One region of the Microbispora cellulosiformans genome, then DNA from elsewhere that is predicted to be linked to it. Evidence: riboswitches for the same ligand, from Rfam matches in the RefSeq annotation. Region 1 holds a riboswitch; the other holds the start of a gene.
The links. Region 1 has a riboswitch for S-adenosylmethionine ahead of F5972_RS33395 (aminotransferase class V-fold PLP-dependent enzyme). Riboswitches for the same ligand answer to the same signal wherever they lie in the genome.

Region 1 (15,729 bases):
CCTCGAGATCTTCTCGCCCGTCGTGACCAAGGAGAAGCGCCCCTCCTACGCCGGATACGGCAAGCGCCTGCCGTCGGACCGTCCTCCGGTCATCACGCCGAAGGAGCGGGCCAACGGCAACGGCTCGGCGCTCCCGGCCGGCGGCTCCGGCGCGGCCCCGTGGGCGAACGACCAGTCGACGCAGCGGGACGAGGCCTGACCGTGGCCGAGCCGCACGCGGCGGGCACGCCTTCCGGATTCGACCACGGCCGGATCGAGAAGGCCGTACGCGAGATCCTGCTCGCGATCGGGGAGAACCCCGATCGCGACGGGCTCCGCGACACCCCCGCCCGGGTGGCGCGGGCGTACGCCGAGCAGTTCGCGGGTCTGGGGCAGCGTCCCGAGGACGCGCTGACCACGATGTTCGACGCGGACCACGACGAGATGGTGCTCGTCAAGGACATCGAGGTCATGTCCACCTGCGAGCACCATCTGCTGCCGTTCCAGGGCGTCGCCCACATCGGATACACGCCGAACGAGAAGGGACGCATCACCGGCCTGTCGAAGCTCGCCAGGCTGGTGGACGTCTACGCCCGCAGGCCGCAGGTGCAGGAGCGGATGACCTCGCAGATCGCCGACGGCCTGATGCAGGTGCTGGAGCCGCGCGGGGTGATCGTGGTGATCGAGGCGGAGCACATGTGCATGACCATGCGCGGCGTGCGCAAGCCCGGCGCCAAGACGATCACTTCGGCCGTCCGCGGCGACTTCCGCACCAGCGAGGCGACGCGGGCCGAGGCCATGTCGCTGATCCTGCGTGGTTAGCCTGCGTGGTCGGTCTGGAACTCCCTCGGGCGCCGGCGCACTCCTGCCGGACGAGCCCTGCCGAACCGGGCACTAGGCTGGACCCCATGACCACTCCGAGCGTGCCCGGCATGCCCGAGGCCGAGCGCTGTCTGGTCATGGGTGTGGTCAACGTGACCCCCGACTCCTTCTCCGACGGCGGGCAGTGGTTCGACCCCGACGTCGCGATCCGGCACGGTCTCGACCTGGTGGCCGAGGGCGCCGACATCGTGGACGTGGGCGGCGAGTCCACCCGCCCGGGAGCGGCCCGGGTCTCGCTGGAGGAGGAACTGCGCCGCGTCGAGCCGGTGATCCGCGCCCTCACCCAGGAGGGCGTCACGGTCAGCGTCGACACCATGCGGGCGGAGGTCGCCGAGGCGGCCGTCGCGGCCGGGGCCAGACTGGTCAACGACGTGAGCGGCGGCCTGGCCGACCCGGCGATGCCGCGTGTGGTGGCCGCGACCGGCGTGCCGTACGTCGTGATGCACTGGCGCGGGCACAGCCGCGACATGGACAACAGGGCCGTCTACGACGACGTGCTGACCGAGGTCGCGGAGGAACTGCGCAAGCGGGTCGACTCCGTGCTGGCCGAGGGCGTGCGGGAGGAGCAGATCGTGCTCGACCCCGGCCTCGGTTTCTCCAAGAACGCCGAGCACAACTGGGCCGTGCTGGCCGGCCTCGCCGAGCTGAACCGGCTCGGCCATCCCCTGCTGGTCGGGGCGTCGCGCAAGCGGTTCCTCGGCCGGCTGCTGGCCGGGCCGGACGGCGAGCCACGTCCCTTCGGCGGCAGCGACGACGCCACCGTCGCGGTCACCGCGCTCGCGGCGCAGGCCGGGGCGTGGTGCGTCCGGGTCCACCGGGTGCGGCCGAACGCCGACGCGGTGCGCGTCGCCGCCGTCTGGAGGGCAGCAGGCGTACGACACGCGGCAGGCGTGAGGGACGCAGTAGCCGCAGGACACGCAGCCGCGCGACATGCCGACGAGGGCCGGTGAGGATATTGCCGACAGGCACACCCATGCAGGAGATCGAGGAGCTCAACCAGGCGTTCTACAACGCCATCGAGGCGGGCGACCTCGACAGGATGTCGGAGATATGGATCGAGGACGTCCCGGGACGTCCGGCGTTGTGCGTCCACCCCGGCTGGCCCATGCTGAGCGGGCGGTCGGAGGTGCTGCGCTCGTGGGCGCTCATCATGGCGAACACGACGTACATCCAGTTCGTGCTGACGGACGTGCAGACCACCGTGCTCGGTGACGTCGCGGTCGTCACCTGCGCGGAGAACATCCTCACCGCCGCCGACAGCGACGAACCGGGTTTCGCCGCCGGCCGGGTCGTCGCCTCCAGCACCTACGTGCGGACCCCCGGGGGCTGGCGGCTGTGGCTCTACCACGGATCTCCGGTCCTGCAGAGCGACGACGACGAGGAGGAGGACCAGGAGCAGTGAGCCGCGACGCGGTGCGGTTGATGGGGTTGCGGGCGCGCGGCAGGCACGGGTGCCTGCCGGCCGAGCGCGAGCTCGGCCAGGAGTTCGTGATCGACGTCTGCCTGAGTCTCGACACCGCCCCGGCCGCGGCGGCCGACGACCTCACCTTGACGGTCGACTACGGCGCACTGGCCCTGGAACTCGTCCGGATCGCCGAGGGCGAGCCGGTCAACCTCATCGAGACCCTCGCCGAGCGGCTGGCGGCGGCCTGCCTGGCCCACGAAATGGTCGAGGAGGCGGAGGTCAGTGTGCACAAACCGGCGGCGCCCATCCCGCTGCCGTTCGACGACGTGGTGGTGACGATCAGAAGGGGGCGCGCATGAGGGTCGTCATCGCGCTCGGCAGCAACCTCGGCCGACGTATCGAGAACCTCCAGGGCGCCGTCGACGCGCTGTTCGAGGCGCCCGGGCTCACGTTCGTGGCGGCGTCGCCGGTCTACGAGACCGAACCGGTCGGCGGGCCCACCCAGAGCGCGTACCTGAACGCGGTGGTCGTCGCCGAGAGCATGCTCGACCCCCGCACCCTGCTGGAGCGGGCGCACAGCGTCGAGAACGCCTTCGGCCGTGAGCGCGCGGAGCGGTGGGGCCCGCGGACCCTCGACGTGGACCTGATCGCGGTCGGCACGCTGATGTCGGACGACCCCGAGCTCACTCTCCCGCATCCCCGCGCGCACGAGCGGGCGTTCGTCCTGGTCCCGTGGGCCCAGGCGGACCCCGCGGCGGTGCTGCCCGGGCGCGGGTCCGTCGCGGCCCTGCTGGCCGACCTCGACCAGAGCGGGGTGCGGCTGCGTACCGACCTCGTGCTCGAACCCCCGGCCTGACGAGGAGAGACCCGAGTGAAGCCCAGCAACCCCGGCGTGCTCGTCGGTCTCGTGGTCGTGTTCGCCGTGCTCACCTGGGGCCTGCTGCGGCAGTCCTACTCCGTGGTGCCCACCCTGCCGTGGACCGCGGTGCCCACCGTGCTGCTGCTCGCGCTCGGCGAGGCGTACACGGGCTGGCTGACCCGGGCGCGGATCCTGCGCCGCCCGGACACCAAGCCGGTCGAGCCGCTCGCCGTCGCGCGCCTGGCGGCGCTGGCCCAGGCCACGGCGTACGCGGGAGCGGCGTTCGCCGGGGTCTTCGCCGGTTTCGTCCTGCGCGTGCTGGACCTGCTCGACCTGGACAAGCCCCGCCAGGACGCGATCGTCGGCGGCGGGTCGTTCGTGGCGTGCGTGATCCTGATCTGCGCCGCGCTCTTCCTCGAGCACTGCTGCCGGGTGCCCGGCAAGCCCTCCGGCGAGAGCTGAGCCCCTACTTGTCGATGTCGCCGACCACGAAGAACATCGACCCGAGGATCGCGATCAGGTCGGCGACCGTGTGGCCGGGCAGCAGTTCGCGGAGCACCTGGACGTTGTTGTAGGAGGCGCTGCGCAGCTTGAGCCGCCAGGGGGTCTTCTCGCCGCGTGACACCAGGTAGTAGCCGTTGAGGCCGAGCGGGTTCTCCGTCCAGGCGTACGTGTGGCCCTCCGGCACCTTGAGCACCTTCGGCAGGCGCTGGTTGATCGGGCCGGGCGGCAGGTGGCGCAGCCGCTCCACGCAGGCGTCGGCGAGGTCGAGGGACACCTTGACCTGGTCGAGCAGCACCTGGAACCTCGCCTGGCAGTCTCCCGCCGAACGGGTCACGACCTTCACGGGCAGCTCGCCGTACGCGAGGTAGGGCTCGTCGCGCCGCAGGTCGAAGTCCACCCCCGAGGCCCGCGCGGCCGGGCCGCTCACGCCGTACTGCATGATCGTCTCACGGTCGAGCACGCCGACCCCGCGGGTGCGCGCCACGAAGATCTCGTTGCCCGTGACCAGCTCCTCGATGTCGGGCAGCCGCCGCCGCACGGCCGCCACGGCGGTGGTCACGCGGCCGAGCCAGCCCTCGGGCAGCTCCTCCTTGAGCCCGCCCACGCGGTTGAACATGTAGTGCATGCGGCCGCCGGAGATCTCCTCCATGACGTACTGCAGCGTCTCCCGCTCCCGGAAGGCGGGGAAGACCGGGCCGGCCGCGCCCAGCTCCAGGGGATGGCCGCCAAGGAACATCAGGTGGTTGAGCACGCGGTTGAGCTCGGCCAGCAGGGTCCGGGCCCACGTGGCCCGGGCCGGGGGCTGCATGCCGATCATCCGCTCGACCGCGAGCACGACGCCCAGCTCGTTGGCGAACGCCGACAGCCAGTCGTGCCGGTTGGCCAGCACGATGATCTGCCGGTAGTCGCGCACCTCGAAGAGCTTCTCCGCGCCGCGGTGCATGTAGCCGACGATCGGCTCGGCGGCCGCGATCCGCTCGCCGTCCAGGACGAGCCGCAGCCGCAGCACCCCGTGCGTGGACGGATGCTGCGGCCCGACGTTGAGGACCAGGTCCTCGGTCGCGAGCTCCCGCGGCCGCACCGCGTCCGCCCCGGCGCCGATGCCCACCACTCGCTCGATCCGCGGGCCGTCCTGCTCGGTCATACCGTCCATGCTTTCACGCCCCGGCGAAAGCCCCGGCCCGCCCGCCCATCCCCTGGATCAACCTCCCGGGGGTGCCCGTGTTCAGGCGGGGGTGATTTCGCGGAGGGCGGCGATGAGGCGGTCGACGTGTTCCTCGGTCGTGCCGATGCCGATCGAGGCGCGTACGGCGCTGACCGTGCCGTCGGCGCAGCCCTCGTCGTCGGCGTCGCCGAGGAGGTGGCGGACGAAGGGGTGGGCGCAGAACTTGCCGTCCCGGACGCCGATGCCGTGCTCGGCCGACAGGATCTCGGCGACCTCCCGGGCCGGGCGGCCCTCCACGACGAACGACACGATCCCGACCCGCGGGTGGTCCGGCCCCCACAGCGACAGTTCGCGTACGCCGGGGATCGCGGCGAGCCCGGCGCGCAGGCGGGCGAGCAGCCGCTCCTCCTCCCGCACCAGCGGGGTCCAGCCGGTCGCGGCGAGGGCGTCGCAGGCGGCGGCGAGCGCGACCGCGCCGAGCACGTTGGGCGTCCCCGCCTCGTGCCGCGCCTCGGGGTCGTCGCTCCACTCGGTGGTCTCGCCCACGGCCCGTACGGCTCCGCCGCCGCGCAGGTAGGGATCGGCGGCGGCGAGCCAGTCGGGCCGCCCGACGAGCACCCCCGCGCCGAACGGCGCGTAGAGCTTGTGCCCGGAGAAGGCGACGTAGTCGAGGTCGAGCGCGGCGAGGTTGAGACCGCGGTGCGGGACGAGCTGGGCGGCGTCCACGGCGATCCGCGCGCCGTGCCGGTGGGCGATGTGCGCGAGCCCGGCGATCGGCCACAGCTCTCCGGTGACGTTGGACGCGGCGGTCACGACGAGCAGGGCCGGGCCCTCGATCGCCGCGAGGGCCTCGTCGGCGGCCCGGACGGCCTCGCCCGGGAAGGCGGGGGGCGCGAGCCGTACGGCGTCGGCCCAGGGCAGCAGCGAGGCGTGGTGCTCGGTGCCGAACACGACGACCGTGGTGCCCTCGGGGAGGCTGCGGGCCAGCAGGTTCATCGCGTCGGTGGTGTTGCGCACGAAGACGAGGGCGTCGCCGGGGCGGGCGCCGACGAAGGCCCGCACGGTGTGCCTGGCCTGCTCGTACCGCTGGGTCGTGAGCTGCGAGGCGTAGCCCGCGCCCCGGTGCACGCTGGAGTAGGCCGGCAGCGCCGCCGCGACGGCGGCGTTCACCGGCTCCAGACAGGGCGCGCTCGCCGCGTAGTCGAGGTTCGCGTACGGCACGAGCCGGCCGCCCCGGACCGGGACCTCCAGGTCGGCGCCCACGACCGCCGGTACGCGCACCTGCTCGGACACGGGGTTGACGGGCTGCTGCGGGACGAAGGTGAGAGCGGACAACGCCAGGCCTCCTCGGGTCAGGGACCCCGGCCATGGCGTCGTACGGCGGAGCCCGCGCTTGCCCGGCGCACCACACGCCGGACCCGGTCCTCACCCGGGGCACCCCGCCGCGAGCGCGAGGGTTGCCGGCCAGCAAGCCGGGGCTTGACGCTGGCACTCATGACCTGAGCGCACTATAACCCGGAGAACGGCCCATCGGGCAAGTCCCCTGGTGAGAGGCGCTTTACCGTTATGGTGTCCAATGTGAGGTTTGATCCCTGGAATCCGGAGTTCGTGGCCCACCCGTACGACGCCTACCGCGACCTGCGGGACAACGATCCGGTCAGCTTCTTCGAACCGGCCGGGCAGTGGCTGGTCGCCCGGCACGCCGACGTGAACGCGCTGCTGCGCGACCGCCGCCTGGGCCGGTCCTACCTGCACACGGCGACGCACGAGGAGTTCGGCCGGGAGCCCGAGCCGGACTTCCAGGAGCCCTTCTGGCGGGTGATCCGGGCCGGGATGCTCGACGTGGAGCCGCCGGTCCACACCCGGCTGCGCCGCCTGGTGTCCAAGGCGTTCACGCCCCGGATGGTCGAGTCGCTGCGCCCGCGCGTACGGAGGATCGCGATGGAGCTGACCGAGGGCCTGGTCGAGCGCGGCGGCGGCGACCTGCTGGCCGAGGTCGCCGAGCCGCTGCCGGTCACGGTGATCGCCGAGATGCTGGGCGTGCCGGAGGCCGACCGCCACCTCCTGCGCCCCTGGTCGGCGGACATCTGCGGCATGTACGAACTGCACCCCTCGCCCGAAGCCCAGCACACGGCCGTACGCGCCGCGACCGAGTTCGCGGCGTACCTGCGCGACCTGGCCAGGGCCCGCCGGGAGCGGCCGGGTGACGACATGATCTCGGCGCTCGCGCAGGTCGTGGACGACGGCGACCGGCTCACCGAGGACGAGCTGGTCGGCACCTGCGTGCTGCTGCTCAACGCCGGGCACGAGGCCACGGTCAACGCCACCGGCAGCGGGTGGTGGGCGCTGTTCCGCAACCCGGGCGAGCTGGAGCGGCTGCGCGCCGACCCGGGCCTGATGCCGGCGGCGGTCGAGGAACTGCTGCGCTACGACACCCCGGCGCAGATGTTCGAGCGGTGGGTGCTGGAGGACGTCGAGGCAGGCGGGGTGACGATCCCCCGGGGCGCGGAGGTCGCGCTGCTGTTCGGCTCGGCCAACCGGGACCCCGAGGTCTTCGCCGACCCCGACCGCCTCGACGTCGGCCGGGTGGACAATCCACACATCTCGTTCGGCGCGGGCATCCACTTCTGCCTGGGCGCTCCGCTGGCGCGGGTCGAGATGGCGGAGTCGTTCGGCGCGTTGCTGCGCCTCGCGCCCCGCCTGGAGCTCGCTGAGGAGCCGACCTGGAAGCCCAGCTACATCATGCGCGGCCTGGAATCACTGAAGGTCGCCGTGTGACACGCTGACCGTGTGGTGGGTGACCGTGGTGTCGTAGCCGAGCAGGACGGCCCGGGCCGCGGGCTCGACGACGGCCGTGGCGGGGTCGTCCCCCGCGAAGCGGCGGATCGCGTCCATCGAGTCCCACAGCGTCATGACCTCGATCTCCACCCGGCCGTCGGCGTCGCGCCGCAGCAGGTAGGCGCCGCGGTGCCCGGCCACGCCGCGCAGGGAGGGCAGGACCGCGCCGGTGAAATGCCGCTCGTAGCCGTCCGCGCCCTCCGGGGTCGCGCTCGCGCGCCAGATTCTCGCGATCATGATGTCTCCCTTCCCTGCTGCCGGGACTGGATGAGCCAGCCGAAGCCGCCGAGACCGGCGGGGTCGATGAGCTCGGCCTCCTGGGAGGCCCGGCCGAGGGCGCGTACGTAGCCGGCGGGGTCGGCGGACGCGAGCGCGAGCGGCGGCCGGGCGCCGGTGACCCCCAGGTCGCGCAGCGCCTCCCGCTGCGTCGTGAGCGTGGTCGCCCGCGCGCCCGCCCGCTCGCCGGCCGCCGCGCAGGCGTCCAGCGCGACGTGGGCGGTGACGTCGCACGACCCGTCCGGTACGGCTGGCACCGCCGAGCCGTCGCGATAACCGGCCAGTGTGCCGAGGGTGGGGCGCCGCCCGGCGAGATGGGCGTAGTCGACGGCGACCGCCGTGCCGCGGGCCAGCCGCGCGATCACCGAGGCCCACGCCTCGTCGCGCGGGCGGCCGATCTCCGCGCGCTCCCCGGCCCGGCCCAGCGGCCACCAGCGGTCCAGCCAGGCGCGGTCCTCCGGATCGGGCACGGGACCGGGCCGCTCCGCCCCGGTCGCCGGGTCGACGAGCACCAAGCGGGGGCCCGCGGGGGTCATCTCGGCGACGTCGAGGGGCACGTTGTCGAGCCACTCGTTGGCGACCACCAGCCCGGTGATCCCGTACGGGACCTCGGGCTCCCAGGCGACCCGGGCATCGAGGCCGGTGGGCCGGGGGGACAGGTCCACCGCGACGGCCCGCAGTCGCGCCGCGAGGCCCGGCGGCGCGGCGGCCACGACGCGGGCGGCCAGCAGGCCGTCACCGCTGCCGACGTCCACGAAGCCGACCGCGCCCGGGTGCCCGAGGGCCGCGTCGACCCGCTCCAGCAGGCGCAGCACCGCCTCGGCGAAGACCGGTGAGGCATGGACCGAGGTGCGGAAATGGCGGCCCGGGCGCTCCCGCAGGTAGAAGCCCTCCGCGCCGTAGAGCGCGCGCTCGACGGCCTCCCGCCAGGTGACCTCCACACCGCATCACGCTACCGACACGCGCGGGCCGTGGCGAAAATCAGTCACATTCGTACCTGTAGCTCAACATAGGCCCGTTAGAAACGGGACAAAATCCGACCGTCGGGCCCGCCGTGGTCATGCTCGGCATGGCCTGATCCGTGAGGCACGACCTGGCACCGGGCCGGCGGGAGCGCCGCCGCTACGCTGAACCGAGGGGAGGCGTCATGGACACAAGTGACCGCCCGGCGCGGCTCGCCGTGGGAGTGCTCGGCGCGGGACGGGTCGGCTCCGTGCTCGGGGCCGCGCTCATGCTCGCGGGTCATCGTGTGGTGGCGGCCAGCGGCGTGTCCGACGCGTCGCACCGGCGCGCCACAGACCGTCTCGGCCTCACGCTCAGCAGGCCGGACGAGGTGATCGCCAGGTCCGAGCTCGTGCTGCTGACCGTGCCGGACGACGTGCTGCCCGGCCTGGTCTCCGGCCTCGCCGCCACCGGTGCCGACCTGCGCGGCAAGCTGCTCGTGCACGCCAGCGGCGCGTACGGCCTCGGCGTGCTCGACCCCGCCGCCGAGGCGGGGGCGCTGCCGCTCGCGCTGCATCCGGTGATGACCTTCACCGGCCGGAGCGACGACCTGACCAAGCTCAACGGCTGCTCGTTCGGCGTCACCGCGCCGGACATGCTGCGGCCGGTGGCCGAGGCGCTGGTCATCGAGATGGGCGGCGAGCCGGTGTGGATCGCCGACCAGGACCGGCCGCTCTACCACGCCGCGATCGCCGGGGCGGCCAACCACATGGTGACGCTCATCGCCGAGTCGCAGGAGCTGCTCGCGAAGATCGGCGTGGAGCATCCCGGCCGCATGCTCGGGCCGCTGCTCGGCGCGGCCCTCGACAACGTGCTGCGTCTCGGCATCGGCGGGCTCACCGGGCCGGTCGTCCGCGGCGACGCGGGCACCGTGCGCAAGCACGTGGACGCGCTCATCCTGGCCGCCCCCGAGGCCGCGGACGCGTACGTCGCCCTGGCGCGGCTCACCGCCGACCGGGCGCTGGCGGCGGGGCTGCTCAAGCCGGAGGCGGCCGAACGCCTGCTGGACGCCCTGGGAGGGAACATATGGACGTGACCGTGGCCGCCGACCGGGCCGCCCTCGGCAAGGCGAGGGACGCCCTCGGCGCGGGCAGGATCGCCCTGGTCCCCACGATGGGGGCGCTCCACGAGGGCCACCGGTCGCTGGTCCGGCTGGCACGCGAACACGCCGACCACGTGGTCGTGAGCGTGTTCGTCAACCCCCTGCAGTTCGGTCCCCACGAGGACTTCTCCCGCTATCCCCGCACGTTCGACGCCGATCTCCTGGTGTGCGAGGAGGAGGGCGTGAGCGTGGTCTTCGCGCCCTCCGCCGAGGACATGTACCTGCCCGACCGGCAGGTGGAGGTCTCGGCGGGCGGCATGGGCGGTACGGCGGAGGGCGCCTTCCGCCCGGGCCACTTCGACGGCGTGCTGACCGTGGTGCTCAAGCTGTTCAACCTGGTGCGGCCGGACGTCGCGGTCTTCGGGCAGAAGGACGCCCAGCAGCTCGCGCTGATCCGGCGGATGACGGCCGACCTCGACGTCCCGGTGTCGATCGTGGCCGCCCCGACCGTACGGGAGCCCGACGGGCTGGCGCTGTCGAGCCGCAACCGCTACCTGTCGGAGGCCGACCGCCGTACGGCTCTCGCGCTGTCGCGGGCCCTGAGCGCAGGTGCGGCGCGGGCCCAGGCCGGGCCGGCCGGGGTCCTCGACGCGGCCCGGGCCGTGCTGGAGGAGGCGGCCCGGTTCGCCCCGCCGCTGCTGCTCGACTACCTGATCCTGGCCGATCCCGCGACGTTCGCGCCGGTGGGTGGCGACCACCGCGGCGAGGCGGTCCTGGCCGTCGCCGCCAAGGTGGGCGCCACCCGTCTGATCGACAACATGGTCCTCACGCTGTAGGGGCCCGGCCTCACGAGTGCCGGGACCCCGGAGGCCACCGGCCGGCTCAGGCTTTCCGGGCGCGGAGTGTGAACCAGAAGGTGGGCACCGGGTTCGTGCCGGGTGTGACGTCGACCAGATCCCAGCCGGCGAACCGGGCACGGAGTTCGTCGGCGGTGACGCCGGAGAACGTGTCGTCGAACGCCTCGGGGCCGTACCCGAACATCAGCAGCCGCGCGCCGGGAGCGGCGCGGCGGGTGAGCCCGGTGACGTAGGCGTCGCGGCGGTGCGGCGGGATGCCGCAGTAGCAGCTCAGGTCGAAGAACAGGTCGAAGGGGCCGGGCGCGTCCAGCTCGTCGAGCCTGGTGGCGTCTCCGTGCAGCAGGCGTACGTCCACTCCCGCCGCCTCCGTCCGCTCCCGGGCCAGCTCGATCGCGCGGCCGACCAGGTCGACGGCCACGACCTCCCAGCCGTGCCGGGCCAGATAGATCGCGTTGGTCCCGGTGCCGCAGCCGAGCTCCAGGGCGCGGCCGGGCGGCAGCGCGGCGCCGTGGCCCTCCCCGTGCCCCTCGATCAGGGCGACCAGCTCGGGCGGTGTCACGCCGGTGTCCCACGGCGGCTTCCCGGCGCGGTAGTACTCCTCCAGCGCTCGGCGCACCGCCTCCTCGTCATCCCGTCCGGCCTCGGCCCCGCCCGCGTCCCGGACGGTGTTCGGTGTGTCCATCGCCTCTCGCTCCCCATTCTTAGAGTTGAACTCTAGTGTTGAACTCTAGAGATATACTCGCGCAATGGACACCGTCAAGCGGCCGGACAAACGGGCCGAGCGCTCACGCCGCACCCGGGAGAAGGTCATCCAGGCGGCGCGGGAGCTGTTCGTCGCGCAGGGCTACGGGGCGACGAGCCTGCAGGAGGTCGCCGACCGGGCGGGCGTGGCCGTCCAGACGGTCTACTTCGTCTTCGGCAACAAGCGCGCGCTGTTCAAGGACGTCGTCGACACGTCCATCGCCGGCGACGCCGAGCCGGTGGCCGTCATGGACCGTGAGTGGTTCCGCGCCGCCTGTGCCGAGCCCACCGCGGCCGGCCAGCTGCGCGCGCACGTGCGCGGCACCGGCGAGATCCTCGGCAGGGTCGCCCCGATCATGCCGATGATCGCGTCCGCCGGGGCCGCCGACCCGCAGATCGCCGCGCAGTGGCCCGACGGCCCCGACCCGCGCTACATCGTGCTGCACGCCGTGGCCGAGGCGCTGGCCGGCAAGCCCGACGCCCGCCCGGACGTCTCCGTCGCGACGGCCGCGGACCTGTTGTTCTGCCTGCTCAGCCCGCAGCTCTATCTGCTCTTCGTCCAGGACCGCGGCTGGTCGCCGGACCGGTGGGAGGAATGGGCCTACGCCACTCTGGCCGCCCAGCTCTGCACCGACCCCGCACCGCGCCCCCTGTAGGAGGGGGCGGGGCGGCACCACTCCACGAAGGGCGTTATCGTCATTATGACGAAAGGGGATCCCCTCATGGTGGCGCTCGCACGCAGACTCACCGCCCCCGCACCCGGCTGGACCGTCGAGGCCGACGCGGTCGTGATCGGCTCCGGAATCGCCGGCCTCACCGTGGCCCTGCGCCACGTCGAGCTCGACCCGCGGGCACGGGTGCTCGTGGTCACCAAGGACGTCCTGTCGGCCGGGTCCACCCGCTGGGCGCAGGGCGGGATCGCCGCCGTCCTCGACCCCGAGGACACGCCCGACGAGCACCTCAGGGACACGCTCGTCGCCGGGGTCGGCCTGTGCGACGAGGAGGCCGTACGGATCCTGGTCACCGAGGGCCCGGACGCGCTCAAGCGGCTGATGAGCCACGGCGCCGAGTTCGACCGGGACGTCGACGGCGGGCTCCAGCTCACCCGCGAGGGCGGGCACCGGCGCAACCGCATCGTCCACGCGGGCGGCGACGCCACCGGCGCCGAGGTGCAGCGGGCGCTGGCCGAGGCGGTGCTCGCCGAGCCCCGCATCGAGGTCATCGAGCACGCCCTCGCCCTCGACCTGCTCCTCGACGCCGAGGGCCGCGCCTGCGGGGTCACGCTCCACGTGATGGGGGAGGGCGCCCGCGACGGCGTGGGCGCCGTACGGGCCGGGGCCGTGGTGCTCGCCAGCGGCGGCATGGGCCAGATCTACGCGGCCACCACCAACCCCGTCGTGTCCACCGGGGACGGCGTCGCGCTGGCCCTGCGGGCCGGCGCGGTGGTCAGGGACATCGAGTTCGTGCAGTTCCACCCCACGGTGCTGTGGCTCGGGGAGGGCTCGACCGGTCAGCAGCCCCTCGTCTCCGAGGCCGTGCGCGGCGAGGGCGCGGTGCTCGTCGACGCGGCGGGCGATCGCTTCATGCGCGGCGTCCACGAACTGGCCGACCTCGCGCCCCGCGACGTCGTCGCCAAGGCGATCATGCGCAGGATGGACGAGACCGGCGCCGACCACGTCTTCCTGGACGCCACCGGCTTTGGCGAGGACAAGTGGCGCACCCGCTTCCCGACCATCCTCGCCGTCTGCCGGGAGCACGGCATCGACCCCGTCACCGAGCCGATCCCCGTCGCCCCCGCCGCCCACTACGCGAGCGGCGGCGTGCGCACCGACCTGTACGGCAGGACCAGCGTGCCCGGCCTGTACGCCTGCGGCGAGGTGGCCTGCACGGGCGTCCACGGCGCCAACCGGCTGGCCTCCAACTCGCTGCTCGAAGGGCTCGTCTACGGCGAGCGCATCGCCGCCGACCTGGCCGCGCGCGCCCTCACGCCGCGCGAGCCGGCCCCGCGCGACGACCGGCCCGAGGGGCTGGTGGACCCGCGTACCCGCGCCCGGATCCAGGGCCACATGAGCCGCGGCGCCGGGGTGCTGCGCGGCGACCGCAGCCTCGCGGAGGTCGCCCGCGCGCTCTCCGACGCCCGCTGGACCCCGGTCGCGGTCGAGCCCTGCACGGAGTCGTGGGAGGCGACCAACCTCCTCACCGTCGCGTCCGCGCTGGTCGCCGCGGCGGCCGTGCGCGAGGAGACGCGCGGCTCCCACTGGCGGGAGGACCACCCCGACCGCGACGACGCCCGCTGGCGGGCGCACATCGACATCGCCCTGACGGCGGAGGGACTGACCTTGACGTACACGCCCCACGAGGACCTGCGGACGGAACTGCACGCGGACGGCCTCGACCCGGACGCCGTGCTCGGCCTCGTCCGCGCCGCCCTGGACGAGGACCTGGCCGGGGGACAGGACGTCACCTCGGTCGCCACGATCCCGGCCGGCCAGCGCGCGGTCGCCGACGTGGTGGCGCGGACGGAGGGCGTGGTCGCCGGCCTCGCCGTCGCCGAGGCCGTCTTCCGCCAGGCCGCCGGAGGAGCCGAAGTCGAGCGGCACGCCGCGGACGGCGACCGGGTGCGCCCCGGCGACGTGGTGATGACCGTGCGCGGCGCCACCCGCGACCTGCTCACGCTGGAGCGGACCGCGCTCAACTTCCTCACCCACCTGTCCGGCGTCGCCACCCAGACCCGGCGCTGGGTGGACGCCGTCGAGGGCACCGGCGCCCGCGTCCGCGACAGCCGCAAGACCCTGCCGGGCCTCCGCGTCCTGGAGAAGTACGCCGTACGGGCGGGCGGTGGCGTCAACCACCGGATGGGCCTGCACGACGCCGCGCTCATCAAGGACAACCACGTCGTGGCCGCCGGAGGCGTCGCCGAGGCCTTCCGCGCCGTACGGCGGGCCTTCCCCGGCCTGCCCATCGAGGTCGAGGTGGACCGGATCGACCAGATCGAGCCGGTCCTCGCCGAGGGCGCCGACGAGATCCTGCTCGACAACTTCACCGTGGACCAGCTCGCCGAGGCCGTACGCCTGGTGGCCGGCCGGGCGCGGCTGGAGTCGAGCGGCGGGCTGACCCTGGACGCGGCCCGCGCGGTCGCCGAGACCGGGGTCGACTACCTGGCGGTCGGCGCGCTCACCCACTCGGCCCCGGCACTCGACCTGGGTCTAGATCTTCGTGGGGCATAATCGGGGGATGCTGCTCACCATCGACGTCAGCAACACCCACACGGTGCTGGGCCTGTTCGAGGGTGAAGAGGTCATCGAGCACTGGCGGATCGCGACCGATCCCCGCCGTACGGCGGACGAGATCGCGGTGGTGCTGCAGGGCCTGCTCGGGCAGTCGCCGCTGCTCAAGGACGCCGACATCAGCGGCATCGCGATCTGCTCCACGGTCCCGTCGGTGCTCAACGAGATGCGGGAGATGTCCCGGCGCTACTACGGCGACGTCAACGCGGTGGTCGTCGAGCCGGGCGTCCGCACCGGCGTGCCGGTCCGGATGGACAACCCCAAGGAAGTCGGCAGCGACCGCATCGTGAACGCGCTCGCCGCCACCGCCCTGTACGGCGGGCCCTGCGTGATCGTCGACTTCGGCACGGCGACCTCCTTCGACGCGGTCTCGGCCCGGGGCGAGTACGTCGGCGCGGTGACCGCCCCCGGCCTGGAGATCTCGGTGGACGCGCTGGCCACGGCCGGGGCGCAGCTCCACAAGGTCGAGCTGGTGCGGCCGAGGTCGGTGATCGCCAAGAACACCGTGGAGGCGCTCCAGTCGGGCATCCTCTACGGCTTCGCCGGGCTGGTCGACGGCATCGTGGACCGCATGACGGCCGAGCTCGCCACCGACCCCGACGACGTCACCGTGGTCGCCACGGGCACCGGCGCGCCGCTCGTCATCGGCGAGGCCCGTACGATCGACGTGCACGAGCCCTGGCTCACGCTCATCGGCCTGCGGCTGGTCTACGTCCGCAACACGTCCTGACGACTCCCTCGCGTACGGGACCATAGAAGGCAGGATCCCGTTCAGAGAGGACTGACGTGATGGACGCCGACTGGGTGGCGCGTTTCGCCGACGAGGTCATCGCCGAGGCCGAACGGCGCGCCCCGGGCAAACCCGTCGTCTGCGCGTCCGGCCTCAGCCCCT
Region 2 (15,729 bases), on a different contig from region 1:
CGATGACGGCCTCGGTCGTGAGGAACAGGGCCGCGATGGACGCCGCGTTCTGCAGCGCCGAGCGGGTGACCTTGGCCGGGTCGATGATGCCCGACTCGAACATGTTGACGTACTCGCCGGTCGCGGCGTTGAGGCCCTCGCCCGCGGGCAGGTTGCGGACCTTCTCCACCACGACGCCGCCCTCGAGGCCGGCGTTGACGGCGATCTGCTTCAGCGGCTCCTCGAGCGCCTTGCGGACGATCGCCGCGCCGGTCGCCTCGTCGCCGTTGACCTCCAGCTTGTCGAACGCGTTGGCGCCGGCCTGCAGCAGGGCCACGCCACCGCCGGGGACGATGCCCTCCTCGACCGCGGCCTTGGCGTTGCGGACGGCGTCCTCGATGCGGTGCTTGCGCTCCTTGAGCTCGACCTCGGTCGCCGCGCCGGCCTTGATGACGGCGACGCCGCCGGCCAGCTTGGCGAGACGCTCCTGGAGCTTCTCGCGGTCGTAGTCGGAGTCGGTGCGGTCGATCTCGGCGCGGATCTCGTTCACGCGGCCGGAGATCTGCTCCGCGTCACCGGCGCCGTCGACGATCGTGGTCTCGTCCTTGGTGACGACGATCTTGCGGGCGCGGCCGAGCAGGTCGAGGGTGGCGTTCTCGAGCTTGAGACCGACCTCCTCGGAGATGACCTGGCCGCCGGTCAGGATCGCGATGTCCTGGAGCATGGCCTTGCGGCGGTCGCCGAAGCCGGGGGCCTTGACGGCCACGGACTTGAACAGCCCGCGAATCTTGTTGACCACCAGGGTCGCCAGGGCCTCGCCCTCGACGTCCTCCGCGAGGAGGACCAGCGGCTTGCCGGACTGCACGACCTTGTCGAGCAGCGGGAGCAGGTCCTTGTTCGCCGAGATCTTCTGGTTGGCGATGAGGATGTAGGCGTCCTCGAAGACCGCCTCCATGCGCTCGGGGTCGGTCACGAAGTAGCCGGACACGTAACCCTTGTCGAAGCGCATGCCCTCGGTGAGCTCCAGCTCCAGACCGAAGGTGTTGCTCTCCTCGACGGTGATGACGCCTTCCTTGCCCACCTTGTCCATCGCCTCGGCGATGAGCGCGCCGATCTCCGGGTCGGCGGCGGAGATGGAGGCGGTGGAGGCGATCTGCTCCTTGGTCTCCACGTCCTTGGCGAGCTTCGACAGCTCCTCGCTGACGCGCTCGACGGCGGCCTCGATGCCCTTCTTCAGGGACATCGGGTTGGCGCCGGCGGCGACGTTGCGCAGGCCCTCGCGGACCAGCGCCTGGGCGAGCACGGTGGCCGTCGTCGTGCCGTCACCGGCGACGTCGTCGGTCTTCTTCGCGACTTCCTTGACCAGCTCGGCGCCGATCTTCTCCCACGGGTCCTCGAGCTCGATCTCCTTGGCGATGGAGACACCGTCGTTGGTGATCGTGGGGGCGCCCCACTTCTTCTCCAGCACGACGTTGCGGCCCTTGGGGCCGAGGGTCACCTTCACGGCGTCGGCGAGCTGGTTCATACCGCGCTCGAGACCGCGCCGGGCGTCCTCGTCAAACGCGATCATCTTGGCTGCCATTAGGCTAGACCTCCCAGTAGCAGGGTGTCTTCAACGGACCGAGCCGACGCCCGCGACGGCGTGGACCCGCTATCCCTGCGCGAGCCCCATCGCCCCGATCCCGGTTGTTGTCACTCTCGACCTCAGAGTGCCAAACAAGTATTTAGCACTCTACCCCCGAGAGTGCAAGCGGAAGCCACTCTGACCAGCTTGGACGAGGTTCCCGAACACCCTTACGAGGACAAACGAGGACCGACGGGCACGGACGAGCCGAAGGCCCGGTCCGCGGATCGCGGACCGGGCCTCCAATGGTCGCTTGACGGGATCAGGCGACGGCCCGTACGGCCTCCGCCTGCGGGCCCTTCTGCCCCTGCGTGATGTCGAACTCAACCCGCTGACCCTGCTCGAGGGCCTTGTAGCCGTCCATCATGATTGCCGAGTAATGGACGAACACATCCTTCCCACCGTCTACCGCGATGAAGCCGTAGCCCTTGTCCGCGTTAAACCATTTGACGGTGCCCTGCGCCACTTCCGACTCCTCTTGCTGGGCTGGGGACCACACCCAAGAAGCCCCCGGTTTCGTCGATCGTCTTCGACCATACCCGTGTCAAGGCGTAGAACAACAGAGTCAATCCGCAAACTACTACGTCGCGTTCGCTCAAAGCGGTACAGACGATTATTCACTTTTCTACCGAAAGGTTGAGCGCTTCACCTTTCGCCGCCGCGACGCCCCACTTCCCCGGTGAAAGAAGCGCATGTCAGGTGCACGGCGGCGGTGCCGCGGCTCAGCCCCCGGCGACGGCGGGGATGACCGAAATCTGTACCCCGTCCGGCGTGGCGGTGTCCAGCCCATCGGCGAAACGGACGTCCTCTTCTCCGACATAGACGTTGACAAAACGCCGAATCTTGCCCGTCTCATCCAGGATTCGACCTCCGATGCCCGGATAGTCCGCATCCAGCTTCTGCAGGACCTCGCGGAGCGTTCCCCCCTCCCCGCTTACCTCCGCGACGCCGTTGGTGTACGTCCGCAGAATCGTCGGAATCCGCACGGAAACGCTCATTGCTCACTCGCTTTCGTTGCTGCCGATGGGCCTGTGATAACGCTTTCAGTTGGCGAATGCCGCACGGAAGGCGTCGAGGGAGGGACGGATGACCGCGGACGGGCGAGCCTGCGCGGCCACCGCGTCAAGTGTCTTGAGACCGTCGCCGGTGTTCAGCACGACGGTTTCGGCCTCGGGGTCGAGGCGCCCCTCGCGCACGAGCTTGCGCAGCACGCCGACCGTGACGCCGCCCGCGGTCTCGGCGAAGATGCCCTCGGTCCTGGCCAGCAGGCGGATCGCCTCGACCACCTCGCCGTCGTTCACGTCCTCCACCGCACCGCCCGTGCGCCGGGCGATGTCGAGCACGTACGGGCCGTCCGCCGGGTTGCCGATGGCCAGCGACTTGGCGATGGTGTCGGGCTTGACCGGCTGCACCACGTCCTGCCCGGCCTTGAAGGCGCGGGAGACCGGCGAGCAGCCCTCGGCCTGCGCGCCGAAGATCCGGTACGGCCGCTCCTCGACCAGGCCGAGCTTGATCAGCTCGCGGAAGCCCTTGTCGATCTTCGTGAGCTGCGAGCCGGAGGCCACCGGCACGACGATCTGCTCGGGCAGCCGCCAGCCGAGCTGTTCGGCGATCTCGTACGCCAGCGTCTTGGAACCCTCGGCGTAGTAGGGCCGGAGGTTGACGTTGACGAATCCCCACTTCTCGCCCAGCTCGTCGCCGATGAGCTCGGAGCAGAAGCGGTTCACCTCGTCGTAGGTGCCGTCGATGCCGACCAGCCGGCCGCCGTACACCGCGGCCATGGTGACCTTGGCCGCCTCCAGGTCGGCGGGGATGAACACGCAGGAGTCCAGCCCGGCCCTGGCCGCCGCGGCGCCCACCGCGCCGGCGAGGTTGCCGGTGGACGAGCACGACAGGGTGTGGAAGCCGAAGGCGCGCGCGGCCTCGACCGCGATCGCGACGACCCGGTCCTTGAAGGAGTGGGTCGGGTTGCCGGAGTCGTCCTTGACGTGCAGCGACCGCAGCCCGAGCTCGGCCGCCAGCCGGTCGGCCCGCACGAGCTTGGTCCAGCCGGGCTGCAGGTTGGGCTTGTCCGCCACCCCGGCGGGGACGGGAAGCAGGGAGCGGTATCGCCAGATGTTCGTCGGGCCCGCCGCGATGTCCTCCCGGCGGACCTCTCCGAAGTCGTACGCCACCTCAAGGGGGCCGAAACACTCCGTACAGGCGAAGACCGGGCCGAGCTCGTAGTGAGCGCCGCACTCCCGGCAGGACAGACCGGTGGCGGGGCCGAAGTCGGTGGTGGTGGGGGCCGCAGTGTTGCTGTGCGCCATGAAGCGAGGCCTTTCCCTCATCTTCGCTCGCGACCACCCTGGCCGCGAGCCGGAATTGGCACCTGTCCCGGCCGGGCCTCGTGGGCACGAGTTCGACACCGGGGAGGTTGCCGGGGCTTCGCAGGGCCGGTCCCTCCACCCCTCTGGATGAGCATCTTCAGTTGTGGGACCTTCGAAAAAGGTCCTCCAGCACTGTACCCCGGCGTCCCCTGTGTCCGTTCCGTTGTCTCAGATGGTGAGAAGGTTTGTATCAGCCGTAGGCCTCGCCGAGCGCGCTCTGCACGTATTTGCGTGCCTGGTGTATCCGGGACTTGACGGTGCCGAGGGGAATGCCGAGCTGCTCGGCGACCTGGGAGTAGTCGAGCTGGCAGATGTCGCGCAGCACGAGCGCCTGGGCGAGGTCGGGCCGTTCGGCCTCCAGCGCCTCCATCGCGTCGAGCAGGTCGAGCCGCGACCCGGCGATGACGCTCACCCGCCGCGGGTCCGGCCGCTGCTCGGGCAGCTCCTCCGCCTGCTCCGACGAGCGCCGCTTGAGCGACCGGTAGGTCGTCCTGGCGCAGTTCACGGTCACGATGTGCAGCCACGTGCTGAACTTGGCCCGGCCCTCGAACCGGGCGATGTTGCGGGCCACGGCGAGCAGCGTGTCCTGCGCCGCCTCTTCCGCGTCCTGCCGGTACGGTAGAAGCCGCTCGCAGTGCCGCAGCACGTCGGGCTCGATGCGCCGCAGCAGCTCGCCGAGGGCGCGGTGATCTCCCCGGGCGGCCGATCCGGCCAGCTCCTCGGTGACGTCGTCCAGTGCCATCCCGTTCCAGCCCTCCCGCGATCGGTTGACATCCTATTGATGGAGGTCCGCTTTTATTAATCTTCCGGCATGCGCGCCCGCTCTGATCGAGGGGAAACCCCAATGAGCAGCTCCGTTCTGATCGCGTCCAACCGGGGCCCGGTGTCCTTCACCCTGTCGGAGGACGGCGGCCTGACCATGCGCAGGGGCGGCGGCGGGCTCGTGTCCGGGCTGTCGGACGTGGTCAGGGACACCGACGTGCTGTGGGTCTGCGCGGCGCTGTCGGACGGCGACCGCGGGGCGGTGCGGCAGGCGCCGGGGGGCCGGCTCGACGAGGCGTTCGACACGGGGCCCATCCGCATGCTGGACATCCCGCCCGCGGTCTTCCACCGCGCCTACAACGCCGTGGCGAACTCGACCCTGTGGTTCGTCAACCACCTGCTCTACAACACGCCCTTCTCCCCCGAGTTCGGCACCCGGTTCGCCCGCGAGTGGGAGTCGTACCGCACCTACAACGGCGCGTTCGCGCTGGCGCTGGCGGAGGAGGCCACGGCCCGGGCCCGGGTGATGGTGCAGGACTACCACCTGACGCTCACCCCCGCGATGCTCCGGGTCGAACGGCCCGACCTGCGCATCGCGCACTTCTCGCACACGCCCTGGGCCCCGCCGGAATACTTCGCCCTGCTGCCCGAGGACGTCGCGGCGGAGGTGCTGTCGGGCATCCTCGGCGCCGACCACGCCGGCTTCCTCACCGCCCGCTGGGCGCGCGCCTTCATGGACTGCTGCGCCGCCCTGCTCGGGGCCCAGGTGGACCACGCGGACCGTACGGTGACCTGGGCCGGCAGGATCACCCGGATCGGCGTGCACCCGCTCGGGGTGGACGGCGAGGCGCTGCGGGCGCGGGCGGCCGAGCCGGACGTCGAGTCGCACATGGCGGCGATCAGGGACCACGTCGGCGACCGCAGGCTGATCGTGCGGATCGACCGCACGGAGCTGTCCAAGAACATCGTCCGCGGCCTGCGGGCCTACCAGGCGTTCCTGGCGGGGCATCCCGAGTGGCACGGACGGGTGGTCCACCTGGCCTTCGCCTACCCCTCCCGGCACGACCTGCCCGAGTACCGCGAGTACACGGCGGCCGTGCAGCGGTGCGCCCAGGAGATCGAGGACGAGTACGCCACGGAGGACTGGGACCCGCTGATCCTCAACGTCAACGACGACTACCCGCGCTCGCTCGCGGCGTACCGGCTGGCCGACGTGCTGCTCGTCAACCCGGTCCGGGACGGCATGAACCTGGTAGCCAAGGAGGGCCCGATCCTGTCGCCCCGGTGCGCGCTCGTGCTGTCCCGCGAGGCGGGCGCGGCGGCCGAGCTCGGCGCCGACTCCCTGCTGGTCAACCCGTTCGACGTCACCGCCACGGCGGCGGCGCTGCACGAGGCGCTGACGCTGCCCGAGGAGGAGCGCCTCAAGCGCGGCCTGCGGCTGCGGGAGGCGGCCACCGCGCTGCCGCCCCGCCGCTGGTTCGACGACCAGATCGCCGCGCTGCGCTGACCGGCCGCGCCGGAGGCGGTGGTCAGCCCCGAGTGGTCAGCGCCAGGTGGCCTTCTTGAGGATCCCGTCCAGGCCCGGGGTGTTCCACTGGTCGACGATCAAAATCTTCGACGTGGGCAGATACCATTCGCGCTGGCTGTAGCGCATCTTCACCCTGAATTTCTTGTCGACGCAGGTCGCCGCCCATGCGTGGTAGTCCGCCCGGTGACCCGCCCCGACCTTCCGCAGGCCCTTGCCCGCGAGCTTCATGGTGCCCTTGTACAGGCGCACGGTCCTCGGGCAGACGCTGACGTCGGTCGCGGGGTCGAACCCGTACCTCGGGTTGTAGTACTGGAACGTGTGGTTGCCGATCTTGAGGGCCTTCGGGCCCAGCACCCAGAAGCCGTGGCATCCCGCGTCGCGGAAACCGAAGTCCATGGTGCCGAGGCTGGGACACGAGCCGGTGACGACGCGGGTCCAGTCCGAGCCGGCCTGGACCGCCTTCCACGACGCGGGGATGGTGAGGGTCAGGCCCTTGCGCAGGTGGACCTGCTTGGTGCCGCTCGCGGACGCCGCCGAAGGAGCCGCCAGGGTGGTTGTCAGCACGGCCAGACCGGCCGCCGTGGTCGCAATGGTCTTTCCGATCATGTCTTGTACGGTATTCCCTGCCACTTGGAGACGGCTTGCGGAGCGGTGCCTGGCCAGATCAGCGCCAGCACAGGTCAGTGCCAGGTGGCCTTCTTGAGGATCCCGTCCAGGCCCGGGGTGTTCCACTGGTCGACGATCAGGATCTTCGACGTGGGCAGGAACCACTCCCGCTGGTGGTAGTGGGCCTTCACCTTGAACGTCGTCATCGTCACGCACGTCCCCGCCCAGTCGCGGTAGTAGGCCTTGTGCCCCGGCCCGACCTGGCGCAGCCCCTTCGCGCCGAGCTTGGACTGGCCGATGTAGAGGTTCTTCCGCACCGGGCAGGGCCCGACGTCGGTGGCGGGATAGAACGGCCCGTCCGGCGTGTACGCCTTGAACAGCTCATGGCCGATCTTGATGGCCTTGGGACCCAGGACCCAGAAGCTGTGGCACCCCGAGTCGCGGAAACCGTAGTCCACGGTGCCGCGGGTGGGGCACGAGCCGGTGATGACGCGGGTCCAGTCCTTGTGGGCGGTGTCGACCCGCCACGACGCGGGGATGGTGAGCGTGAGGCCCTTGCGCAGGTGCAGCTGCCTGGTGCCGCCGAGGTCGCTCGCGGAGGCCGCCGCGGGAGCCGCCAGGGTGGCGGCCGCGAGGGCGGCGGTCAGCACGGCGAGCCCGGCCGGGATCGTCTTCCGGTTCATGCCACGGACGTTAGACCTGCCCGCTTGCAGACCGCTTGCCAAGCGATTCGACCAGGTCGCCGAGAAGGGCCACGACGCCGTCGGGGCCGTCCACCACCAGGTCGGCGCGTTCCGCCAGCGCCGTCACCTCGGTGGACCCGCTGCACACCCGCACGCCGGGCAGGCCTGCCTCCTCGACAGCGGCGAAGGCTGCGAGGTCGCCGAGGTCGTCGCCGACGAACATGACCGAGCGGGCGCCGCGCTCGGCGAGGAAGGCGGAGAGGGCCTGGCCCTTGTCCATGCCGGCGGGCCGCAGTTCCAGCACCATGCGGCCCGGCTCCACCGCGAGCCCGGCCTCCGCGGCCAGCGCCGCGACCGGTTCGCGCAGCGCCTCCAGGGCGGCGGCGGGGTCGGCGCACCGCCGGGTGTGCACGGCGACGGCGTGGCCCTTGTCCTCGATCCACGCGCCCGCGAGGCCGGCGGCGATCACGGGCAGCCGGGCCCGTACGAGGTCGAGCCCCGGCGGCGGTGGCGGGGCCGTCACGCGGCCGTCCTCCCAGCGTTCGAGGCCGTAGTGGCCGAGGATCACCAGGCCGGGCACGTCCCCGAGCGACGGCCCGCCGGGCACCTCTCCCAGGCCGATGGCCGTGAGGGGAGGCCGGCCCGTGACGACGACCACGGCGCGTACGAGCGGGGCGAGCGCGGCCAGCACGCCCGGCACGGCGGGGTGCACGCGGGCGGCGGCGGGGTCGGCGACGATCGGGGAGAGCGTGCCGTCGTAGTCGAGCCCGATCACGGCGCCTGCCGGATCGGCGACGATCGCGTCGAGTCCTGGGTGCGCGGGCAGAGTCATGGCCTCGTTCCGGAGAGGTGGGCGGGACGCCCGGGCGGTGCCGGGCGGACGACCGATGATCGGAGCCCCGGCTGTCTCGTCCGGGGACGCGGCTGTGTGGAAACCGGCGGGGGTAGCCACGGCAGGGGGTCTCAGGAGTGCATGCCGAACCTGCGGGCGGAGCGGTCGCGCCGCCGGCCGGCCCTCATCCGGCGCAGCCGCTTGACCAGCATGGGGTCGTGCTCCAGCGCCTCCGGCCGGTCGATCAGCTCCCCGAGTAACTGGTAGTACCGGGTGGCGGAGACGTCGAAGGCCTCCCTGATCGCCTGCTCCTTGGCGCCCGCGTACCGCCACCACTGACGCTCGAACGCGAGCATCTCGCGGTCGCGGTCGGAGAGGTCGAGCCCGTCGCCGCCGGTCGGTTCGGTGTCCATCCGCTCCTCCTCGATCGGCCGCGAGCCCGCCCCTCATGGTAAAGGGACGCACGACGTTGGACGACCCTGGGTGTGCAGAGGGACGGAGGCCGACGTAGTGTCACGTGGTGTGAGCTCTGTAATCACGCTTCTGACCGACTACGGGCTGGAGGACGGCTTCGTCGCCGCGTGCCACGGCGTGATCGCGGGCATCGCACCGCAGGCTCGGATCATCGACGTGGGCCATCTCGTTCCCGCCGGGGACGTGCGGCGCGGCGCGGCCATCCTGGCGCAGACCCTGCCCTATCTCCCGGCCGGCGTCCACCTCGCCGTCGTCGATCCCTCCGTCGGCGGCAACCGCCGCCCGGTCGCGGTCGAGGCGGGCGGGCGGGTGTTCGTCGGCCCGGACAACGGCGTCCTGTCGTGGGCCGTCCGGGCCGCGGGCGGCGCCGACGCGGCCTACGAGATCACCAACAGGGAGCTGTTCCTGGCCAACGTCTCGCCGACCTTCCAGGGACGCGATCTGTTCGCACCAGTGGCCGCGCACCTGTGCGCCGGCCGGGCGGTGGCCGACGTGGGGCCGCCGATGCCGGTGGACCGCCTGGTGAGCCTGCCCGCGCCGACCTGCCGTCTGCGGGACGGCGCGGCGGAGGGCGAGGTGCTGTCGGTGGACCGGCACGGCAACGTCCAGTTCTCGATCACCGCGACCGACCTGGCCGAGATCGGCGTACGGCTCGGCGACACCCTGGCCGTGTGGCTGGGGCGCCGCCAGGTCGCGGTGCCGTACCGCGAGACCTTCACCGCCGTGCCGCCCGGCGACCTCGTGGCGTTCGCCGACTCCGCCGGCCTGGTCGCGATGGCGATCAACGCCGGGGACGCCGCCGACCGCCTGGGCCTGCCCCCGGGCGCGCACGTACGGCTGTCGCCCGGGCGCTGACCCGGCGGCGGGGCTCCTATTCGGCGTTGACCACGTCGCGGACCTCCGCGAAGTGGCAGGCGCTCGGATGCGCGCTGCCCGGGCGGACCTCCAGCGCGGGCTCCTGCTCGGCGCAGACGTCCTGCGCCTTCCAGCAGCGGGTGCGGAAGTGGCAGCCCGACGGCGGGTTGGCCGGCGAGGGCGGGTCGCCCTGCAGGATGATCCGCTGACGGGTCTCCCGGCCCTCCGGGTCGGGCACCGGCACCGCCGACAGCAGCGCCTGCGTGTACGGATGCGTCGGGTTGTCGTAGATCTCGGTGTCGTTCCCGAGCTCGACGATCTTGCCGAGGTACATCACCGCGATCCGGTCGGAGATGTGGCGGACCACCGACAGGTCGTGCGCGATGAAGATGTAGGCGAGGTTGAACTCGTTCTGCAGCCGCTCCAGCAGGTTCATCACCTGGGCCTGGATCGACACGTCGAGCGCGGAGACCGGCTCGTCGCAGATGATGATCTCCGGCTGGAGCGCCAGGCCGCGGGCGATGCCGATGCGCTGGCGCTGGCCGCCGGAGAACTGGTGCGGGTAGCGGTTGATGTGGTCGGGGTTGAGGCCCACGACCTCCAGCAGCTCCTGCACCCGCTGCCGCCGGCCGCCCTTCGGCGCGACGTCCGAGTGGATCTCGAACGGCTCGCCGACGATGTCGCCGACCGTCATCCGCGGGTTCAGCGAGGTGTACGGGTCCTGCATCACCATCTGGATGTTGCGGCGCATCCGCTTGAGCTCGGCGCCCCTGGCGGTGGTGATGTCCCTGCCGTTGATCCGCACCGAGCCCGACGTGGGCCGCTCCAGTGCCATCAGCAGCTTGGCCAGCGTGGACTTGCCGCAGCCCGACTCGCCCACGACTCCGAGCGTCTCGCCCCTGCGCAGGTCGAAGGAGACGCCGTCCACCGCCTTGATGGCGCCGACCTGCCGCTTGAAGACGACGCCGTAGTTCAGCGGGAAGTGCTTCACCAGGTCGCGGACCTCGAGGATGGACTCAGTTGGAGCCGTCATCGAGAACCTCCCTCCAGTAGTGGCAGGCGCTGCCGCGGGTGTCGCTGACCGTGTACAGCGGTGGGGCGTCGGTCACGCAGTTCTCCTTGCGGTACGGGCACCGCGGGTGGAAGGCGCAGCCGGTGGGCATGTCGAGCAGGTTCGGCGGCATGCCCTTGATGGCGTACAACTCCTGGCCCTTGAGGTCCACCCGGGGGATCGACTCCAGCAGGCCCTTGGTGTAGGGGTGGGCGGGAGCGCGGTACCCGTCGAAGACCGAGGCGTTCTCGACGATGCGCCCGCCGTACATGACCGCGATCTTGTCGGCCACGTCGGCGACGACGCCGAGGTCGTGGGTGATCAGGATCAGGCCCATGTCGCTTTCCTGCTGCAGCTCCGCCAGCAGTCCCATGATCTGCGCCTGCACGGTCACGTCCAGGGCGGTGGTGGGCTCGTCGGCGATCAGGATCTCCGGGTCGAGCGCGATCGCCATCGCGATCATGATGCGCTGCCGCATGCCGCCGGAGAACTGGTGCGGGAAGTCGTCGACCCTGGACTTGGCGCCCGGGATCCTGACCCGGTCCATGAGCTCCACGGCCTTCCTGCGGGCGTCCCGCTTGGACATGCCCTGGTGGACGCGGAACATCTCGCCGATCTGCCAGCCCACGGTGAACACCGGGTTGAGCGCGGACAGCGCGTCCTGGAAGATCATCGCGATCCGCCGCCCGCGGATCTGGCCGCGGGCGTCGTCCGGCATCGTGAGCAGGTCGGTGCCGTGGAACCGGACCTCCCCCTTGGGGATGCGCGCCGGCGGCATGTCGAGGATGCCCATGATCGCCTGCGCGGTGACCGACTTGCCGGAGCCCGACTCCCCGAGCACCGCGAGCGTCTCGCCGGCGTCGACCGAGTAGGAGACGCCGTTCACGGCCCGTACGACGCCCTGGCGGGTCTGGAACTCGACGTGCAGGTTGTCCACGGCGAGCAGGGGTTCGTCGCCCGCGCGCTCCGCCGGGAGCAGATGCGTGTCGACAGATGGGTTCTTCACTTGCCGCCCCTCTTATCGAAGCTTCGGGTCGAGCGCGTCGCGGACGGCGTCACCCAGCATGACGAACGCCAGCACGGTGATGCTCAGGAAGATCGCGGGGAAGATGAGCGGTTCCGGCGCCTCCAGGAACCGGCGCCGGGCGTCTCCGATCATCAGGCCCCACGAGATCGTCGGCGGCTGGACGCCCACCCCCAGGAAGGACAGGCCGGCCTCGGCGGCGATGAACACGCCGAGGTTGAGGGTGGCCGTCACGATCACCGGGGCGATCGCGTTGGGCATGATGTGCCGCAGCATGATGCGCCCCGGCCCCGCACCCAACGCCCGGGCCGCGGTGACGTAGTCCTGGTTCTTCGCCGAGATGACCGCGGCCCGCATGATGCGCAGGATCAGGGGCCAGGCGAGCACGGCGAGCGAGAGGACCACGGTGAAGGCTCCGGCGTTCTCCCGGCCGATGGCCGACAGGAACAGCAGCGCGCCGAGCACCGAGGGGATCGCGAAGAAGATCTCGGCGAGCCGCGACAGCAGCACGTCGACCCAGCGGCTGTAGTAGCCCGCCAGCAGTCCGAGCCCGCCCCCGACGACGGCGCTGATCAGCGAGGTGGCGATGCCGACGATGACCGAGACCCGGGCGCCGTAGATGACCCGGGAGTAGGTGTCGCAGCCGAGGTTGTCGGTGCCGAACCAGTGCTTGGAGGTGATGCCCTCCCGCGCGTTGCTCAGGTCGCACGTGGAGGGGTCGTAGGCGTTGACGGAGGAGAACAACGACGGGAAGGCCGCCATCAGGAGCAGGATCAACACGAGGATCGACCCCAGGATGAAGACCTTGTTCCGCCGGAGGTCGTGCCAGGCGTCCGACCACAGGCTGGCCGGCCGGCGGGCCTTCTGCGGCCTGGCGTCCTTGTCCTTGGCCGATTCGGCCACAGTCGCGTTACTCATAGCGGATCCGGGGGTCGAGGACGGCGTACAGCAGGTCGACGATCAGGTTGGCCAGGACGTAGACCAGGACCAGCACCGTCACGATACCGACCACCACCGCGTTCTCGCGCAGGTAGACGGACTGGAAGAGCTGCTGGCCGATGCCGGGCAGGTTGAAGATGGTCTCGGTGATGATCGCCCCGCCCATCAGCGTGCCCAGGTCGGCGCCCAGATAGGTGATCAGCGGGATGAGCGAGTTGCGCAACGCGTGCCGGCCGAGCACCCGCCGGCGGGACATGCCCTTGGCCACGGCGGTGCGGATGTAGTCGGCGCGGAGCGTCTCCATCAGGCTCGTCCGGGTGAGCCGGGTGAGGTAGGCGATCGAGAGCCCGGCCAGCACCAGGCCGGGCACGAGGTAGCTCCGCATGCCGTCCTGGATCCCGGCGACGGGGAAGAAGTCGACGCCGGTGTTCTGCTTCAGCTTCACGCCGAGCACGAGCTGCAGGACGAACCCGCTCACCAGCGTCGGGATCGAGACCAGCAGCAGGGTGACCGCGAGCACGGCCTGGTCCTGCCACCTGCCCCGGCGGAGCGCCGCCCACAGGCCCAGCCCCACGCCGATGACCGCCTCGAACACGAGGGCGGTGATCGCGAGCTGGAAGGTCACCTGGAACTTGCCCTCGAACAGCGAGGACACCGGCACCCCTCGGAAGGTGGTGCCAAAATCACCGGACAGGATGTCGCGGATGTAGTACCAATACTGGACGAGCAGCGGATCGTTCAGGTGGAACTGCTCGCGCATGCGCGCCACAAGCTGGGGGTCGAGACGCCGGTCCCCGCCCAGGGCCGCGATGGGATCACCCGGCAGCGCGTAGACGGTGGCGAAGAGCAGGAACGTGGTCCCCACCAGTACAGGGATCGCCTGCAGTAGGCGTCTGATCACGTAGCGACCCATGAGGTCTCCCGGTCATGAACAGGGGCAGCCCATTCTGTCGTCATGGACTGCCCCTGAGGATGGTCGACTACCGGGGGGAGATCAAGGACCACCCCCCGAATAGCTCGTCGGTCAGGCCCGCTCGACGTTGAAGACGTCGATGCGCTCGAACGGGTCGATCTTGACGTTCTTCACGTTCGAGGAGAACGCGCCGTTCGTGGTGTAGAAGTAGATCGGCACGTACGCCATCTCCTTCAGCGCCAGGTCGTCGGCCTGCTGGTAGAACTGCACGCCCTCGTCGAGGGACGCGGCCGAGTCACCCTTGTTGAGCAGCTCGTCGAACTCCTTGTTGGAGTACTGGACGTAGTTGGAGCTGCCGCCGGTCCCGAAGATCGGGCGGAGGTAGTTCTCCGGGGACGGGTAGTCCATGATCCACGCCATCCGGAAGGCGCCCTTGACCTTGCCGTCACCGAGGTCGTTGAGGATGTCGGCGAACTTCTCGTACGGCTTGACGTTGACCTCGACCTGGAGGTTGGTGCGGATGTTGTTGGCCACCGCCTCCATCCACTCCTTGTGGGCGCCGTCGGCGTTGTAGCTCAGGTCGATGGACTTGACGTCCTTGCCGCCGTTGGACTCCCAGAGCGACTTGGCCTTCGCGGGGTCGAAGGTGCACGCCTCGCCGCAGGCGCCCTTGCGGTAACCGGCGACGACCGGGCTGATGTTGTCGTCGGCCGGGACGCGGGTGCCGGAGAAGACCTTGTCGGTGATGGTCGCCCGGTCGATCGACATCGAGATCGCGGTGCGCAGCTCGCGGCTCTTGGCGTACGCGTCACCGGTCTTGATGTTGAACCCGAGCCAGCCGATGCCCGAGGACGGCTGCTCGATGTAGCGGTCGCCGAACTCGGCCTTCGCGCCGCCGATCTGCTCCGGCGGCAGCTGGTCCATGATGTCCAGGTTGCCGGCCCGCAGGTCGTTGTACGCGGTGTTCAGGTCCGTGTAGATCTTGTACTGGAGCGCGTCGACCTTGGCCTTGCCCTCCTTGAAGCCGTCGAAGCGGACCATCTCGACCGTCTGGTCGGTGCCGCGCTTGTACGGCTTGCTCATCTTGAAGGGGCCGTCACCGATCGGGTTCGAGCCGTAGTCGGCCTTCATCTTGCCCTCGGACTCGAAGGCGGCCTTCGGCAGCGGGTAGAAGGCGGTGTAGCCCAGCATCGTCGGGAAGCCCGAGTAGGGGTGGGTGAGCTCGACCGAGATGGTCTTGTCGTCGACCGCCTTGAGTCCCGACAGCGTGGTCGCGGTGGGCTCCGCGGCCTTCTTCGGGCCCTCCTCGCCGTCCGGGTCCTGCGGGTTCATGGCGTCGTAGCCCTTGAACACCGAGAAGAAGTAGTTGGACTGCTGCTGGTTCGGCCCGTAAGCCGTGAAGTTCCAGGAGTCCACGAAGTTCTGGGCGGTGACCGGCGTGCCGTCGTGCCAGGTGTAGCCGTCCTTGAGCTTGATCGTCCAGGTGGTCTGGTCGGTCGACTCGATGGACTCGGCGATCCGGTTGACCGGCTTCTTCTGGTCGTCGTAGTCGACGAGGCCGATGAAGAGCGCGTTCAGCACCTCCGCGCCGCTGGTCTCACCGGTGTTGCCGGGGATCAGGTCGTTCTGCGGCTCGGCGATCTCGATGCGGACCGGCTGCGCGGCGGAGCCGGAGCCTGAGCCGGAGTTGTCGGACCCTCCACCACCGCCACAGGCGGCCACGGCGAGCGCCAGCAGCGCTGCTCCGGCGGTAATCCTTACGCCCCTAGTCACACGCATAGTGGATCTTGGTCCTCCCTCTAGGATGGGCGTTCACGCTGGTGTGACCCCGGGTTTGCGGGCACCGTCAAACCAGCTGACGTCCTGCCAGTCGTCCGGAGCATCCCTTACCGCTCGCACCAGAGGTATCTCTGGCGCGTTGCAGTTCGGTCACACGTGCGCGAGTCGGGCGTCACACACGCAGTCCCGCGAGCCAACCCTAAACGCCCAGCAGGGCACTAAAACCCCCTTTAGCGTACATTCACCAGCGGAGTGCGAGTCCTTGACCCGCGGTGTCGGCGACACTCCTTCCCCGGTCCTCCTGTCACGAT

Region 2: another riboswitch for S-adenosylmethionine. It lies ahead of thrC (threonine synthase); the one in region 1 lies ahead of F5972_RS33395 (aminotransferase class V-fold PLP-dependent enzyme).

The regions. Positions count from the first base shown of each region.
Region 1 is NZ_VYTZ01000019.1:1,523-17,251, reverse strand. It holds gene ftsH (ATP-dependent zinc metalloprotease FtsH) at 1-199, shown strand, start outside; gene folE (GTP cyclohydrolase I FolE) at 196-801, shown strand; gene folP (dihydropteroate synthase) at 888-1,811, shown strand; gene F5972_RS33420 (nuclear transport factor 2 family protein) at 1,835-2,263, shown strand; gene folB (dihydroneopterin aldolase) at 2,284-2,625, shown strand; gene folK (2-amino-4-hydroxy-6-hydroxymethyldihydropteridine diphosphokinase) at 2,622-3,122, shown strand; gene F5972_RS33405 (DUF3180 domain-containing protein) at 3,138-3,587, shown strand; gene F5972_RS33400 (NADH-quinone oxidoreductase subunit D) at 3,592-4,773, opposite strand; gene F5972_RS33395 (aminotransferase class V-fold PLP-dependent enzyme) at 4,855-6,087, opposite strand; SAM riboswitch class IV at 6,179-6,294, opposite strand; gene F5972_RS33390 (cytochrome P450) at 6,373-7,572, shown strand; gene F5972_RS33385 (antibiotic biosynthesis monooxygenase family protein) at 7,552-7,869, opposite strand; gene F5972_RS33380 (SAM-dependent methyltransferase) at 7,866-8,849, opposite strand; gene F5972_RS33375 (Rossmann-like and DUF2520 domain-containing protein) at 9,056-9,946, shown strand; gene panC (pantoate--beta-alanine ligase) at 9,937-10,788, shown strand; gene F5972_RS33365 (class I SAM-dependent methyltransferase) at 10,835-11,491, opposite strand; gene F5972_RS33360 (TetR/AcrR family transcriptional regulator) at 11,556-12,206, shown strand; gene F5972_RS33355 (L-aspartate oxidase) at 12,273-14,777, shown strand; gene F5972_RS33350 (type III pantothenate kinase) at 14,785-15,567, shown strand; partial or broken gene lysS (lysine--tRNA ligase) at 15,627-15,729, shown strand, end outside.
Region 2 is NZ_VYTZ01000016.1:10,426-26,154, reverse strand. It holds gene groL (chaperonin GroEL) at 1-1,561, opposite strand, end outside; gene F5972_RS31240 (cold-shock protein) at 1,866-2,069, opposite strand; gene F5972_RS31235 (MoaD/ThiS family protein) at 2,326-2,601, opposite strand; gene thrC (threonine synthase) at 2,647-3,912, opposite strand; SAM riboswitch class I at 3,927-4,066, opposite strand; gene F5972_RS31225 (RNA polymerase sigma factor) at 4,163-4,714, opposite strand; gene F5972_RS31220 (alpha,alpha-trehalose-phosphate synthase (UDP-forming)) at 4,817-6,241, shown strand; gene F5972_RS31215 (hypothetical protein) at 6,278-6,868, opposite strand; gene F5972_RS31210 (hypothetical protein) at 6,943-7,551, opposite strand; gene otsB (trehalose-phosphatase) at 7,562-8,383, opposite strand; gene F5972_RS31200 (DUF3263 domain-containing protein) at 8,515-8,796, opposite strand; gene F5972_RS31195 (SAM hydrolase/SAM-dependent halogenase family protein) at 8,906-9,712, shown strand; gene F5972_RS31190 (ABC transporter ATP-binding protein) at 9,729-10,745, opposite strand; gene F5972_RS31185 (ABC transporter ATP-binding protein) at 10,729-11,769, opposite strand; gene F5972_RS31180 (ABC transporter permease) at 11,782-12,705, opposite strand; gene F5972_RS31175 (ABC transporter permease) at 12,698-13,627, opposite strand; gene F5972_RS31170 (peptide ABC transporter substrate-binding protein) at 13,751-15,418, opposite strand.